2 regions of the Flavobacterium notoginsengisoli genome follow, and region 1 is predicted to be linked to the other one. Evidence: riboswitches for the same ligand, from Rfam matches in the RefSeq annotation. Region 1 holds a riboswitch; the other holds the start of a gene.

Evidence for each region. Region 1 has a riboswitch for S-adenosylmethionine ahead of ACFS3A_RS22955 (alpha/beta fold hydrolase). Riboswitches for the same ligand answer to the same signal wherever they lie in the genome.
Region 2: it holds a riboswitch for S-adenosylmethionine, as region 1 does, so the genes downstream of both, ACFS3A_RS11800 (redoxin domain-containing protein) here and ACFS3A_RS22955 (alpha/beta fold hydrolase) in region 1, are expected to answer to the same signal.

What each region holds. Positions count from the first base shown of each region.
Region 1 covers NZ_JBHUOT010000012.1:204,016-207,440, forward strand. Annotated here, with positions in the region: gene thrA (bifunctional aspartate kinase/homoserine dehydrogenase I) at 1-619, opposite strand, end outside; gene ACFS3A_RS22955 (alpha/beta fold hydrolase) at 621-1,613, opposite strand; SAM riboswitch class I at 1,689-1,796, opposite strand; gene ACFS3A_RS22960 (hypothetical protein) at 1,986-2,189, opposite strand; gene ACFS3A_RS22965 (aspartate kinase) at 2,836-3,425, opposite strand, start outside.
Region 2 covers NZ_JBHUOT010000004.1:323,329-326,753, forward strand. Annotated here, with positions in the region: gene ACFS3A_RS11790 (TonB-dependent receptor plug domain-containing protein) at 1-597, shown strand, start outside; gene ACFS3A_RS11795 (hypothetical protein) at 976-1,362, shown strand; SAM riboswitch class I at 1,617-1,716, shown strand; gene ACFS3A_RS11800 (redoxin domain-containing protein) at 1,968-2,957, shown strand; gene ACFS3A_RS11805 (aminotransferase class V-fold PLP-dependent enzyme) at 3,139-3,425, shown strand, end outside.

The DNA.
Region 1 (3,425 bases):
AATAATTTGCGATTAACGAAGCGGTATAGTTACTGCCATTTCTACCTAAAGTAGTTGTGTCGTTGTTGTTATTGGAACCAATGAAGCCTGTAACTATATTAACCGTTTCGCCGTTATGTTCTTTAAAATAATTGACTACATTTTTCTTTGAAAGCTGTTCTAAAGGCTGTGCATCACCAAATTTAGAATCAGTTTTCAATAATTCTCTTGTATCGACAAAATTGGCAGGAATTCCTTTTTCTAATAAAATAGCCGTCAATAATTTAGCCGAAAGCAATTCTCCTTTTGACAAAATCTGATCTTTGATTTTTTTGCTGTAATCACCAATTAAACTTACTCCTTCAAAAAGTTTGTCTAAGACATTAAATTCTTCAGACAAATCAACCTGCGGATAATCTGATATTTGATATTTTTTGAAATTCTCTAATAATTCTTTGTAACTGCCATTTTTAGCAGCAATACTTAAGATAAATTCTAATTCGTCAGTAGCATTTCCGCGTGCAGAAACTACAACGGCAATCTTTTCACCTTGACTTACTTTATCAGAAATGATTGAAACAACTTTGTTAAGTCCTTCTCCGTTTGCTAACGATTTACCTCCAAATTTTAATACTTTCATTTTATTTCTTTATTGTTTCTGCCTTAAAAATGTCGGCAAGTAAATGATCTAATTGTTTGTACTCGATTAAAAAAGCGTCATGTCCGTGAACCGAAACAATTTCGCTATAGAAAACATTGTCTTTAAATTTCTTTAATTCTTCATAGGTTTCGACATTTTCTTTGGCCGTAAAAAATAAGTCTGAATTGATCCCTACAATATGAATTGAAGCTGTTGTTTTTGACAATAAGTTTTCAAAACTTTCACTATTTCTAGTAATATCAATTGTTTTAAGTAACTGATTCATTAATTTATAAGAAGACAACTGAAATCTTTGCTGTAGTTTTTTTCCGTGATGCGCCAGCCAACTTTCGATATTAAAAATCAAAAGATCCTGATTAACGGTGCGCTGAAATTTCTCTTTAAATGAGTCTGGCGAACGATAACATAACATGGCGTGAATTCTGGCATCTTCAATTGGTTTTGAAGAATTATTTAGAATCTGCTCCTGAAGAAAACAATTTGCAATAAGCCAGTCTGTAGATTTCCAGTCGCTCGCAATCGGAATAAGATTATCTGTAATATTAGGTTCTAAAGCCAAGATTTCCCATGCAATCCCGCCGCCAACTGAACCTCCGATCACGGCAAAAAGCTTTTCTATATTTAGAGCTTTAATTCCTTCAATAAATATTCTTGCAATATCTCTTGCTGTAAAATCAAGATAATTTTCGATTAGAAAAGAATTAGTTCCATTTCCAGGAACATCAAAAGCTAAAATGGTATAAACTGAAGTGTCGATAGTTTTTCCTTCTCCAATTAAATCATTCCACCAACCGTTTTCGCCGGTAACTTGCGAATTTCCTGTCAAGGCATGATTAACCAAAACAATTGGCGCATTATACAAAGGCTGGCCTGCTAATGTAAAATGTAAAGGTATAGAATGATAAGACGCACCACTTTCTGTGATGAATTCCTGAATTATAATAGGGTTGTTTGGTATATTTTCCAATTTCAAATCTGTTGTATTATCTGATTTGTATATGGAAATATTAGAAAGAAAAAACTAGAGTAAACTAGAAAAAAATTCTTGTTGTTATCTTTCCACGTTTGGCGTGGTAGAATGTAGCACCTTCTTCGTTTTACCGAAGGGTTGCTAAGGATTCATCGGGTCTAATCCCTCGTCCTTTCTTTATAACATTTCAATACGTGTTTGAACTTAACGGTGCAAATTAACTACTATTTTCTTAAACAAACAAATTTTATCTAAAAGTGTTTGTTAAATTTCTGAGACTTACTTTAGCAAAAACTATTATACGCAAAAATTTACCGAACAAAAATGCCCAGTAAAATTAAGCAGGTTTTACCCTAGTTTATGTCACTTTTTAGTTTAGATAAAAAGCGTTTCATTTTCTTTTGAATACATCAAAAACAATAAAGAGTTGGGTGCTTTTTTTTCAGCATTTTTATCCGTTTCGTTCATTCCGAATCTCGGGTGAGCCAATTCATTTGTTGGCGGTGGCGGATTATTTTTTCTTGTCCTTCTGTTTTTCAAATTTGAAATTTTTTCTGCTAAGTAGTTCAATGTGCTCATGATATTTAAGTTTAGTTAAGTTGCGTTTTATAATCTTTATTTCTCTTTTATATTTGTGTTAAGCCCCTTTCGGGAATAAAAAAACCCTTTTGGATTTTTAGATACCAAAAGGGTTTAAGTTTTTAAACTCATTTATACTTTTAGTATCAACAGACCGATGCGCGTACGCAAATAAGTGCGACAGCAAACATCTTGTTCATCTGTAAGGATTTATTCATCTGTGATTTATATTGTATATTTAAATTCTGCATTTTTTTATAATTAAAAAGCCTCCCAATGTTCTTTGGGAGGCTTTTACTACTATATTGTGTTTCTTACAATTTTAAGCAATAGGCGACCCGGCCTCGGTATTAACCGAAATGGCACAAAACATTTTGTTGACTTTTAAGTTCATTTGATTTCTAGTAGTTTTTGGGTACAACAAATATGCAACTATTTTTTTTATTACACAAATGAAATTCAGGAATTTAATTACAAAATTCGTTAAAAAAGTTGTTTTTAACGTTAAAAAACATCTTACAAAATAAAATGAAAGATAATTTTGACTAAAAAAATCATAAAACATCCGTTTTTAGGCTTATAAACTCCATTTACAAATCAGTTTATCAAAGAACATCAGTTATATTTTTAGTTTTTTTGAGAGAATTTAAGACCAAACAGCCTCTTTATTTCTAATTCTTTCCGCAACTTTTAGAATATCTGTTATTATTCCTCTCGAAATTGCCTGTTTACATGGCGGCGCACTCTGAATTACAATTGGAACAGCAGCATAAGATTGTGTGTAAATTTCAAAAATGGTATCAGAACCTTTTAATTGTCCGATTGGAGAACTTGCCAGTTCAGAAATCAATTTGACTTCTAATTTGTTTTTCTCTAAATCAAATTCACCTACATATCGCAAAACATGATTTTCTGCTTGTGTAATTTTAGCAATTTTAAAAGATTTGTCGATTGCCTCTTTATTAAGTACTCCATTTTTTTCCAAATGTTCTTCCGTAATAAAAGGTTTTATCTGAATATCCGAAAAATCGAAATCTTTTCCTATTTCCCTTGCCAATATTAGAAGCTTTCGTGCTGTATCATTTCCTGATAAATCTTCTTTAAAATTTGACTTCATCAGTCCCAAAAGACTTGCATCTTTTAAAACCGAAGAAAACGAGACCTCTTCTGATGAAAATCTATTAAAAACATAACTCAAATTATCGGAGAACACTCCTCGAATCTTTGTGATTTTTT
Region 2 (3,425 bases), on a different contig from region 1:
TATTTAAAACAAACAGGAAACATTGGAAATGCTGACTTAGATTCAGAAAATGCTTTTCAGAGTGAAATTGGTTTTAAATACAACAAAAAAACATTGAGTTTTAATGCGAACTATTTCTACAGAAAAATTGACAATTATATCGACTGGATGCGTAACGCGACAACAGTACCGTGGCAGAGTCAGAACACAGGAGATTTAAATACAAACGGAATCAATCTGCGTGGTACTTACAGATTTGATTTTTCTAAAGATTCTCGTTTGAATATTCTTTTAGCGTATACGTATTTGGATTCTGAGTTTAAAAGTTCTAGAACCGAAATATACTCGAAGTACCTTATTTCTTCTTTAAAACATCAAATTACCAATACAATAGATTACCAATACAAAGATTTTTCTGTGTTGTTTGCAACCCGTTTCAACGAAAGAATTACAGGGCCTTCTTACTGGGTAAATGATTTTAGAATAAGTCAGTCCATTCATAAGTTTACCATTTTTGCAGATGCGCAGAATATATTCAATGCGACTTATTACGAAGTAGGAGCAGTGCCTCTTCCTTCAAGATGGTTTACTTTGGGAGTGAAATTAGTTACTTTTTAAATTATTTATTAGTGTAAAAAAGCCTGTAAATTTCGATTTACGGGCTTTTTTTTGTTACCAATGAAACATTCCTACGGAATGAAAAGCTTCGTTTTTAATAAAACAAATTAGATAGTTTTTAGTAAGTTCCAGCGGAGCGAAATATACAGTTGTTGTAAAAGGATGTCCCTCCACTGGAGCTTTGCTGTGAATAATAATAGGGTTTCTATAAGATTTCCTTTCTCCTAAGCGTATTCTTTTGGTTCGATACTTTTCGTAAAGTCCTATTTTATTCCATAATAAATCAATTGCTGTTATATAAAATTTATTAGAAATACTATAAAATAAGCCGTTTTAAAAATAGTTACTTCGCTTTTATAAATATTTAAAACATTTATTATGAAAGCTTTATTGAAATTGAAAGTCGTTTTTTTGCTAATTATGATCGGATTATTTTCTGCTTCTTGTAAAAAAAATGATGGTTACAGCGATAAAATAGATACTAATTCGGTGCCTGTTGATACGGTGCAAAAAACAAATGATTCTACAGAAGTATCTGGAGATTCAACCGAAGTGACCAGTACTAGTTCTGGCGGTACGTCGCCAGCAGCGAAAAGTATTCAAATTACGGATATGAAAAAAGAAGGAGTTGAAAGTACAGCAGGTACAGGAACCGGGCCAGGAGAAAGTGTCCAAGACGGTTCGACCTATACACCTTCAAAAGGAGTTCAGAAAGACAGCGTTAAACTGCAGACAGAAAGTGCAAAAAAGAGAAAGAATAAATAAGCAGATTCAAAATTAGAAACTCATTTCAAAAACGGAATGAGTTTTTTTGTGCAATAAAACTACTGATTTTTAAGAATTTCTTTCATAAAAATAAAATGAAACTACAATTTGTGTTTGAATTAAATAGTTGTTTTTTAGGTTCTTATAAATGTTTTTGTTTTTCAATTTAAATAAAATTGAAAAAAATATTATTAAATACTACTAATTTGATAGAATTAATATATATATTTGCATCACAGAAAAGTTCTGAATGATACTTATCCAGAAAGACCGAGGGAATAGGCCCATTGACGTCTTAGCAACCTGTTACCGAATAAGGTGCTAAATCCTTCCGCTGCGGCGGACAGATAAGAAAAAGATTTCCTCAAAATCTGAATAAGTTCATCTAAGTTTAAAACTTTTATTTTTTAAAATGAAAACAGACTCAACTTTATATGCCGCTTATGAACTTTTAAATTTAATGTTCGAAGAAAACAGTCTTGCTTTCTTTCGAATGCGCCGCAAGTAAAATTCTCCCATACTTTTTTAAAACAACATTTAAAGGCCTTTTTTCAATAGGTCTAAGGAAAACTTTTATCCAATCTTAAACTAAAAATCAAAATAAAATGAAAAAAATAATCTTAAGTTTTGCACTGCTTTTTGGTGCTTTACAAACTCAGGCGCAGGAAAGTAATTTACAATTAAAAGGAACGGTTGTAGATACCGTTGCTCAATATGTTTATCTGCAAAAATTCCATAATAAAATGTTTACCACAATTGATTCGGTAAAAGTGAAAGACGGAAATTTTAGTTTTAAAACTAAAGTAAAAACGCCTGAATTATATGGTTTAAGTGTTAATACAGAAAGCAGTCCTTTATATGTTTTTCTTGAAAAAGGACCAATTGATGTAAAATTAAACCCGAAGAAATACTACAGCAATTCTGTAGTTGAAGGTTCAGTTTCACAGGATTTATTTGAGACATATAAAAAATCGAAAGATATAGAAATCAGTAAATTCATTACTGATAATCCTAAATCTATTGTTTCGGCTTATGTGTTGTACAGAAACTGGTCGTACAGATTGTCGCCTGAACAAATTAGACAAAACATTGCGCTTCTTGATAAAACACAGCAAAATACCACTTATGTAAAAGAATTAAAAGATTTGGCTTTAGTTTTAGACGGATTAGTGGTTGGAAAAAAAGCGCCAGATTTTACAGCAAATGACCCGAATGGAAAACCAATTCGTTTTTATGAAAACTTAAAAGGCTACACTTTAGTTGATTTTTGGGCTTCATGGTGCGGTCCTTGCCGAAGAGAAAATCCAAATATCGTGGCGGCTTACAAAGAATTTCATGATAAAGGATTTAACATTGTTGGAATCTCTTTGGATAAAAAGAAAGAAAACTGGATTAAAGGAATTCAGGACGATCATTTGAACTGGTTGCACGTTTCAGATTTACTTTTCTGGAACAGCGCCGTTGCAAAATTGTATGGAATCAGAGCGATTCCTGGAAATTATTTAGTGGATTCGAACGGAGTAATTGTAGCCAAAAATCTTCAGGGAGAAGAATTACAATCGACTTTAAAATCGCTTTTAGAAAAAAAGATTTGATAAAAAAATACCCAATCTTGTCATCCTGACGAAGGAAGGATCACACACGTAACTCGACCAAGATTGTCGATTCTGATTGTGGAGCCTCTTGTGTGATCCTTCCTTCGTCAGGATGACAAATAAAGAGGAAAAATTTAATAAAAACAGTAATAGAATATAGTTAATTTAAAATGATAAGGAAATGAATGCTATTGAGACAACAACAGAGCCAATTGAATTAGAGTGTTACTTCTCTAAGTTTAGAGAAAATACAGTAGGAATTGATCATACTTTTGAATCGGTTTATGGAGAACAAAATCTGGTTTATGCAGATTGGGTTGCCAGCGGAAGATTATACGTGCCAATCGAAGATATAATGCTCAATAAAATTGGTCCTATGATTGCCAATACGCATTCACTTTCAAGTCAGACCGGAAAGACTTCAACTTACGCTTATCAATACGCTAGAGACAGCATCAAAAAATCGGT